Regions from separate parts of the Pseudomonas sp. GW101-3H06 genome, predicted to be linked through region 1. Evidence: predicted binding sites of a transcription regulator. Region 1 holds the regulator's gene; the other holds the start of a gene.
The links. Region 1 encodes FliA, which starts transcription of late flagellar genes. Its sites were predicted from a motif close to CTAAAGTTTNNNNNNNNNNNGCCGNTAA; they were not measured.

Region 1 (4,661 bases):
CCCAACGGCTGAGGTAGTGGGTTATGCAAGTTAAGCGTTTTTTCGCCGCCGATATGCGTCAGGCCATGAAACTGGTTCGTGATGAGCTGGGTGCCGATGCCGCCATCATTGGCAACCGCCGCATCGCCGGTGGGGTCGAGCTGACGGCTGCCCTGGATTACAAGCTGTCGGCGCTGGCGCCGCGTGTTCCGAACATGGAACTTGAAGACGAGCTGCGCAAGACCCAGTCGCGGATCGTCACCGCCCAGGCCGAATTGAGCCTGCGCAGCGAGGGTGAGAGCGACAACGCGACCAATCGCCAGTTGTTCGCCGGCCTGCCGCTCACGGCCGCCGAGCCACTGATCGAACCCACCTACGCCGAGCCCCGTCGCCCGGCGCCGGCACCTGTTGCTGCGCCTGCGGTCGATCAGCGTGTGTTCGACTCGATGCGGTTCGAACTCAACGGCCTGCGTGAGCTACTTGAAGTTCAACTGGGCTCCCTGGCCTGGAATCAGCTGCAAGGCAGCCGCCCGGACCAGGCTAACCTCTGGCGCCGCTTGCAGCGCATCGGCCTGTCCGGCCCGTTGTCGCGGGACTTGTTGGCGCTGATCACCGATATCGAAGAACCCCGCCAGGCCTGGCGCATGTTGCTGGCCCACTTGGCGCGGATGATTGCCACACCGGAAGTCGAACCGCTGGAAGAGGGTGGTGTGATTGCCATGGTCGGCCCTGCCGGCATGGGCAAGACCACCACCCTGGCCAAGCTGGCTGCCCGTTACGTGCTCAAATACGGCGCGCAAAACATCGCGCTGGTGAGCATGGACAGCTATCGTATTGGTGCCCAGGAGCAACTCAAGACCCTGGGCCGGATTCTCAACGTGTCGGTAACTCACGTCGATCCGGGGCAATCGCTGGTGCAGGCGCTGGATCCATTGTTGCGCAAACGCGTCGTGCTGATCGATACCGCCGGCCTGCAAGCCAGCGATCCGGCGCTGCGCATGCAGCTCGAAAGCCTGGCCGGGCGTGGCATCAAGTCAAAAAATTACCTGGTCCTGGCAACCACCAGCCAGAAACAGGTTCTAACGGCCGCTTATCACAGTTACAAGCGCTGCGGGCTCGCTGGCTGCATCCTGACTAAACTGGATGAAACGGCGAGTCTGGGCGAGGTGTTGAGCCTTGCCATCAGCCATGAGTTGCCGGTGGCGTACCTGACCGATGGGCCGCGGATTCCGGATGATTTGCATCTGCCGCGTCGTCATCAACTGGTCAGTCGCGCCGTGAGCGTGCAAATGCAGGAAGAGCCCAGCGAAGAAGCCATGGCTGACATGTTCGCTGATATCTACCACAGCCCGACCAAGCAGGTAGGCTGAGGTGACAATGAATCGTTTTTGTACCTACATCGATGGTCTGCCATGCATTGTTCCAGTTGCGAACGCGCAGCCAGTAATGTGGCCTCCGTCTATGCAAGACAAGGTAAAGAAATAACATGGGCAGCATGCATCCCGTACAGGTGATCGCGGTGACCGGCGGCAAAGGTGGCGTCGGGAAAACTAACGTGTCAGTGAACTTGTCCCTGGCTTTGGCTGAGCTTGGCCGGCGCGTCATGCTGCTGGACGCCGATCTGGGGCTGGCGAACGTCGACGTTCTGCTGGGTCTGACACCCAAGCGTACTCTGGCTGATGTGATTGAAGGCCGTTGCGAGCTGCGTGACGTCCTGTTGCAGGGGCCAGGCGGCATCCGCATCGTTCCGGCCGCGTCCGGGACCCAGAGCATGGTGCATTTGAGCCCGGCGCAACACGCCGGCCTGATCCAGGCGTTCAGCGACATCGGCGACAATCTCGACGTGCTGGTGATCGACACCGCTGCGGGTATCGGTGACTCGGTAGTCAGTTTTGTGCGCGCCGCGCAGGAAGTGTTGCTGGTGGTCTGCGACGAGCCAACCTCGATCACCGACGCCTACGCATTGATCAAATTGCTTAACCGCGATTACGGCATGAATCGTTTCCGCGTCCTGGCCAACATGGCGCAGAGCCCGCAGGAAGGTCGCAACCTGTTCGCCAAGTTGACCAAGGTCACCGACCGCTTCCTCGACGTCGCCCTGCAATACGTTGGCGCCGTGCCGTACGACGAAAGCGTGCGCAAGGCCGTGCAGAAACAACGTGCGGTCTATGAAGCGTTCCCGCGTTCCAAGTGCTCGCTGGCGTTCAAGGCCATCGCACAGAAGGTCGATACCTGGCCGCTGCCCGCCAACCCGCGCGGGCACCTGGAGTTTTTCGTCGAGCGCCTCGTGCAACAAACGGCAGGACCTGTGCTATGACAGCCAGCGGTTACAACCTCTACAAGAAGTCGGCGCGTGACGCGCAGTACGAGCTGATCGAGCGTTACGCGCCACTGGTCAAACGCATTGCCTATCACCTGCTGGCACGTCTGCCGGCCAGCGTCCAGGTCGAAGACCTTATCCAGGCCGGGATGATCGGCCTGCTTGAAGTGTCGACCAAATACGACGCCAGCAAAGGCGCGAGTTTCGAGACGTACGCGGGCATCCGCATCCGCGGCGCCATGCTCGATGAAGTACGCAAGGGGGACTGGGCACCACGTTCGGTCCACCGCAATACCCGGATGGTCAGCGACGCCATTCGCTCGATTGAAGCTAAAACCGGTCGTGACGCTAAAGATCACGAAGTTGCGGCCGAACTCCAATTGAGTCTCGACGATTATTACGGGATTTTGAACGACACCCTGGGCAGCCGCTTGTTCAGCTTCGACGATCTGTTGCAGGACGGCGAACACGAAGGGCTGCATGAGGATGGCGCGAGTGCTCATCTTGAACCGTCACGCGATCTGGAAGATGAACGCTTCCAGGCGGCGCTGGCGGACGCGATTGCCAATTTGCCGGAGCGTGAGCGACTGGTGTTGGCGCTGTACTACGACGAAGAGCTGAATCTCAAGGAAATCGGTGAGGTCCTGGGGGTCAGCGAATCTCGGGTCAGCCAGTTACACAGCCAGTGCGCGGCCCGTTTGCGGGGGCGTTTGGGAGAGTGGCGAGCGCGCTGAAGGCAGTGTGGGGGCACTGCGACGTGGCTGGTGGGGTGATGAACCGCGCCGGTCTCGATCCGCTGTACTCCAGACAGTCATCGAGTGCTTTGCCAGATTGATTGAAATGGCGCGTCCAGGTGCTGGGCGCGTTTTAGTCTGCTTGGAGGTCGAATTGGACAAGAACATGAAAATCCTCATCGTTGATGACTTCTCAACGATGCGGCGGATCATAAAAAACCTGTTGCGTGACCTTGGGTTCACCAACACGGTCGAGGCCGACGATGGCACTACCGCCATTCCGGTACTCAACAGCGGGAGCATCGACTTTCTGGTAACGGACTGGAACATGCCAGGCATGACCGGTATCGATCTGCTGCGCCACGTGCGTGCCGATGAAAAGCTCAAGCACCTGCCGGTGCTGATGGTGACCGCTGAAGCCAAGCGCGAACAGATCATCGAAGCGGCCCAGGCCGGTGTAAACGGCTATGTGGTCAAACCCTTCACGGCCCAGGCGTTGAAAGAAAAAATCGAGAAGATTTTCGAACGCATCGGTTGAACTGCGCCACGGGGGAGCTATGGGGCATAACGAATCTTCGCAGGGTGATTTTGAATCGACCCTGAAAAAACACGCCGTCGAACTGGTCGCGAGCCTTGAAAAGGGCAAGTTCGGCGATGCTGTGCAATTGATCCATGAGCTCAACCAGACCCGTGACCGCGGCCTGTATCAGGAAGTGGGCAAGCTGACCCGCGAGCTGCATAGCGCGATCGTCAATTTCCAGATTGACCCGCACATGCCGCAAGCCGAGGAAGTGTCGCAGATCACGGATGCGACCGAGCGCCTGTCCTATGTGGTCAAGCTGACCGAGGCGGCGGCCAACCGCACCATGGACCTGGTGGAAACCGCCACGCCGGTGGTCAACCGCCTGAGCGATGAAGCCCAGGCCTTGAGTACCGACTGGGGACGGTTCATGCGTCGTGAAGTCGGGGCTGAAGAGTTCCGCGAACTGGCGCGGCGGGTCGACGGTTTCCTGGCGCGCAGCGCCGAAGACGGCCGCGCGGTGTCGAGCAACCTCAACGACATCCTGCTTGCCCAGGATTACCAGGACCTCACCGGTCAAGTGATCAAGCGCGTGACCCAACTGGTCACCGAAGTTGAAAGCAACCTGCTCAAGCTCGTACTCATGGCCAGTCAGGTGGACCGCTTTGCGGGCATCGAACATGACCGTGAGGCGATGCTTGCCGAAAAAGATCCACAAAAACATCTCTCTCAGGGTGAAGGTCCGCAGATTCATGCCGATAAAAGAGAAGACGTTGTGTCCGGTCAGGACGATGTGGACGATTTGCTATCCAGCCTGGGATTTTAGAATTTTAGTTTTCTAGAGTTTTGGAGTTTTAGGTTTTTTGGGTTTTTAGACCTGTTAGGAGCACACCATTAATGAGCTTCGGCGCCGATGAAGAGATCCTTCAGGATTTCCTGGTTGAGGCCGGCGAGATTCTAGAGCAACTGTCAGAGCAACTGGTCGAGCTGGAAAGCCGGCCAGATGATGCGGACTTGCTCAATGCAATTTTTCGCGGTTTTCACACTGTAAAAGGGGGCGCCGGCTTCCTCCAGCTCAACGAGCTGGTGGAGTGCTGTCACATCGCCG
Region 2 (4,661 bases), 1.5 Mb from region 1:
CGCCAGCAGGCTCACCGCCAGATTGATAACGTCGCGGAAGGCCGGGTCGTTGTGATCGAGAAACAGACCGATCAACTGATTCGGCAGCAGCCAGAACACCATCGCAAAGCACAGCATCGCCGCTGCGCCGAAGGCGAGGCCGACCCGTCCAGCCAGTCGTGCATCCAGCAGTTGCCCGGCACCGTAATGCTGGCCGATGCGCATGGTGATCGCATAGGAAATCCCCGCCGGCACCATGAACGCCACCGAAACGATTTGCAGGGCAATCTGGTGCGCCGCCAATTGCGTACTGCCCATGGTGCCCATGCACAGTGCTGCAAACGCGAACAACCCGACTTCCACGGCGTAGGTGCCGCCAATCGGCAGGCCAAGGCGCCACAGCTCCTTCAGGTACTGCCGGTTGAGTCGCAGCAACCCTTGACGCAGCGGATAGGCGTCGTAAGCCGGATGCCGACGTATGTGCCACGCCAGCGCCAGGGCCATGAGGTTGGCCACGATCGCGGTGACCAGGCCGATGCCCATCAAGCCCAGTTTCGGCAAGCCGAACATGCCGGTGATCAACGCGTAGTTGAGCAGGAAGTTGGCCACCGTTCCGCCCAGGCTGATGACCATCACCGGCGTCGCGCGGCCGATGGCGCTGGTGAAGCCACGCAAGGCCATGAAGCTCAGGTAGCCGGGCAGGGCGAAAGGCAGAAATACCAGGAACTGCCCGGCCGCCTGCACGTTGCTTTCGGTCTGGCCGAACAGCAGCAAAACCGGCTTGAGGTTCCACAGCAGTAGCCCGGCGCCCAGTGCCATCAACCATGCCAGCCACAACCCGGCCTGGACCAGTCGGGCAGCCCCGAGAGTATCGCCCGCACCCTGACGGATCGACACCAGAGTGCCAACCGCCGCAATCACGCCGATGCAGAAGAACGCCACGAACGAATAGCTCGCCGCGCCCAGGCTGCCACCGGCCAGAGCCTCGGGACTCAGGCGCGCCATCATCAAAGTGTCGGTGAGGACCATCAGCATGTGCGCCAACTGCGAGGCAATCAACGGCCCCGCCAGCCGCAGGATGGCCCAGAGTTCAATACGCGCTGGATGCTGCATGATCATCACGCTCGATTGTCAAAGTGAACAGTAAAACGTTGATTCTCGGCGCTCTGCGGGCTTTACACAAAGGGATAAAAAGGATGGGTAGCATGATTCAAACTCATGCTGGCGAGTTTCTGCTAGGGTGGCCTCATCCCGGTGTAGGAGCTTTTCCAATGTCACGTCGTCTTCCTCCCTTGTATGCCCTGCGCGCATTCGAAGCGGCGGCACGACACAGTTCGTTCACCCGTGCCGCCGAAGAGCTGTCGATCACTCAAAGTGCGGTCAGCCGGCATATTCGTACCCTCGAAGAGCATTTTGCCTGCCGCTTGTTTCACCGCAGTGGTCGCCACCTGCAGCTGACCGAATCGGCCCGCTTGTTGTTGCCGGGGATCCGCGAGGGCTTCACCGCCCTGGAGCGCGCCTGTAATACCCTGCGCGCCGAAGACGACATCCTGCGCATGAAAGCTCCGTCGACCCTGACCATGCGCTGGTTGCTGGCGCGCCTGAGTCGCTTCCGCCATTTGCAGCCGGGTAACGAGGTGCAATTGACCAGCGCCTGGATGGATGTCGATTCGGTGGACTTCAACGATGAACCGTTCGATTGCGCGGTGTTGCTGAGCAGCGGGCATTTTCCGCCGGACTGGGAGGCGAGTTACCTGTTTCCGGAGGAATTGATCCCGGTGGGCGCGCCCAACCTGCCGAGCGATCAGCCTTGGGACGTCACGCGTCTGGCCAATACTGAGCTGTTGCACCCGACACCGGACCGCCGCGACTGGCGCAATTGGCTGGAGCGCATGGGCCTGGCCGATCAGGTGTCACTCAAGGGGGGGCAAGTGTTCGACACGCTGGAGCTGGGCATGATCGCGGCCGCCCGGGGCTACGGCGTATCCATGGGCGATTTGCTGATGGTGGCGGAGGATGTGGCCCAGGGACGGTTGAGCTTGCCGTGGCCGACGGCCGTTGCCAGCGGTGAGAAATACTACCTGGTCTGGCCGAAAACCCGGCCGGGCGGTGAGCGCATGCGCCGGCTCAGCGACTTTCTGCAAAGTGAAGTCCGGGCCATGGAATTGCCGGATGTGGTGCATCTGAGCTGAATCGATGAAGCCGCTGCAATAGCGGCCTTTGGCTATATCCCGGTTGTTTGCTCAAGTATTGCTGCGCGCCGCCGAAAATCTGCACATGGAGCCTTCGTGCAGGTTCGATGTTTTTCCCATTATTAGAAATTTTTGCTGAGTGTTTGCTGCGATCAGGACGATCCGGCGGCTCGGCCAGGAGCTGTCATGTCTCAACCTCGTGCCCGGATAGCCTCACAGCTTGGTCTTGCGCTCGCCGTGATTCTGGCGATCGTCATCACCGGCAGTACCTTGTTCGCCCTGCGTTCGCTGGACACCGCCAACCTCGCCACCCGCGAAGAGCATCTGGCCAGTGAGGCCAGGTTGCTGGCCGATCAACTGAGCACGTTTCACGGCACGTTGCGTGAAAGTACCCAGCGGCTGGCCGGACTGTTCGAGAAGCGCTTCAGTGGAGGGCTGAGCGTGCACCCGGATGAACCGGTGGCCGTGGCGGGTATCCAGACGCCGGGCTTGCACCTGGGCAGTGAAGTGCTTAACAACAACTTCAAGGAAGTGGACGAGTTCAAGCAGATGACCGCGGGCGTGGCGACGGTGTTCGTGCGCAGCGGCGAAGACTTCATTCGCGTCAGTACAAATGTCAGCAAACAAGACGGTAATCGTGCCATTGGCACTGTTCTGGATCACGCGAATCCGGCATACGCCCGTTTGATGGCGGGGCAGAGCTACGTGGGTCGATCCTTGCTGTTTGAACGCTTCTACATGTCGCAGTACACCCCCGTACGCGACAGCAGCGGTAAGGTCATAGCCGTGTTGTATGTAGGATTCGATTACACCGACGCACAGAAGGCGCAGTTCGAAAACCTCAAACGCTTCCGCATCGGCCAGACTGGCTCCCTGGCGCTTTTGGATGAGCAAAACAAATGGCTTGTGCCAATCGCAGGTGTACAGGCGCTGGACCAAGCGGTGCCGGCAATTGTCGAACTGGCGAAAACGCCGGGCAAGGGCGATTTCTGGAGCGACAAGTCCGAAGAATTTTATAGCGTGGCCGTACCGTTCGAAGGCGGGCCGTGGTCGGTGGTGGCGAGCATGCCGAAAACCGAAATCAGCGCCGTGACCTGGAGTGTCGGTTTCCAGCTGGCCATCGGCAGTTTGCTGGCGATGTTGCTGGCGGTGGGTTCGGCGGTCTGGCTGTTGCGCAGCAAACTCGCGCCGCTGGCGGATCTGGTGCGCCAGGCCGAAGCCTTGGGTGCCGGTGATCTGAGCGTGCGTCTGAGTGTGTCGAGCAACGACGAGATCGGTCAGCTGGCGCGCGCCTTCAACCAGATGAGCCAGGCGTTGTCGACCATGGTCGAGCACATCCGCAATGCTTCGATGGAGGTCAACCGCCGCGCTCAGGCCCTGTCCGGTTTGTCCGGTGGCGCCTACGAAGGGATGGAACAGCAGTCGGGCGAAATCACCAGCATGGCCGGGGCCGTGGAAGAGTTCAGCGCAACCTCGTTGAACATTGCCGACAACATGGGCAGCACCCAGCGTCTGGCTCAGGAAAACGCCCAGCAAACGCAGATTGGTCGCACGTCAATGGATGAAGCGTCGTCGTCGCTGGAGCAAATCGCCGGTGCATTGAACAGCACTGCAACGGTGATCAATACCCTGGGTCAGCGTTCCCAGGAAATCGGTGGCATCGTCGGTGTGATTACGTCGATCGCCGATCAGACCAACCTGCTGGCGCTCAACGCCGCGATCGAAGCGGCCCGTGCCGGCGAGCAGGGTCGTGGTTTTGCCGTGGTGGCCGATGAAGTGCGCAACCTCGCCTCTCGCACCCGTGAAGCCACCGATGAAATTTCCGGGATGATCCAGAGCATCCAGCAAGAGACCGGCAACGCCATCAGCACCATGGAGCAGGGCAATGTGCTGATGCAGGAAGGCTTGTCACGCAACGCCAACGTCGCTGCGGCACTGGCACGGATCGACGAGCAAAGCCGCTCGGCCGGACAGCAGTTCGCCGCCATCACCACTGCCACCCAGGAACAGAGCAGCACCGCGACCTTGCTCAGCAGCAACCTGCAGAGCATCGCCCTGGCTAACAGCGAGCAGCGGGAGGTGGTGTCCAACCTGGCCGTCACCGCCAGGGAACTGGAGAAGCTGGCAGCGGATTTGCGGTCCGAGGTTGACCGGTTTCGTTGAGGTGCCTTTGAAACAGTTATCGCGGGCAAGCTCGCTCCCATAGGGTACCTGTGTCGTCGAACAATCGTGTAGACGACACAAATTCTGTGCGAGCCTGCTCGCGAATGGGGGGGCACCTCAATTCAGCATTGTTGCCCGGCTAATCGCACTTGGCATTGCTGGAGACTTCCTTGCTTGCCTGTTTCAACAGGTTACCCAACTCAGCCGCATTGGTGCTGTTGTAAACCCGGCCACCGGTGTTCTCAGCGATGCAGCGTGACGGGCCGCCAGAACCGATTTTCACCACGTTGACCCGCAGGCGCGGTTGTTCCCTGGCGATTCGACGGG

Region 2: the regulator FliA is predicted to act here: its motif matches at 2,222-2,249, upstream of AC07ZE_RS29005 (methyl-accepting chemotaxis protein).

What each region holds. Positions count from the first base shown of each region.
Region 1 covers NZ_JBWKZO010000001.1:4,829,151-4,833,811, reverse strand. Annotated here, with positions in the region: gene flhA (flagellar biosynthesis protein FlhA) at 1-12, shown strand, start outside; gene flhF (flagellar biosynthesis GTPase FlhF) at 24-1,349, shown strand; gene fleN (flagellar synthesis regulator FleN) at 1,466-2,296, shown strand; gene fliA (RNA polymerase sigma factor FliA) at 2,293-3,033, shown strand; gene AC07ZE_RS22080 (chemotaxis response regulator CheY) at 3,200-3,571, shown strand; gene AC07ZE_RS22075 (protein phosphatase CheZ) at 3,591-4,379, shown strand; gene AC07ZE_RS22070 (chemotaxis protein CheA) at 4,451-4,661, shown strand, end outside.
Region 2 covers NZ_JBWKZO010000001.1:6,282,426-6,287,086, reverse strand. Annotated here, with positions in the region: gene AC07ZE_RS29015 (NorM family multidrug efflux MATE transporter) at 1-1,092, opposite strand, end outside; gene AC07ZE_RS29010 (LysR substrate-binding domain-containing protein) at 1,251-2,171, shown strand; gene AC07ZE_RS29005 (methyl-accepting chemotaxis protein) at 2,358-4,334, shown strand; gene AC07ZE_RS29000 (vWA domain-containing protein) at 4,474-4,661, opposite strand, start outside.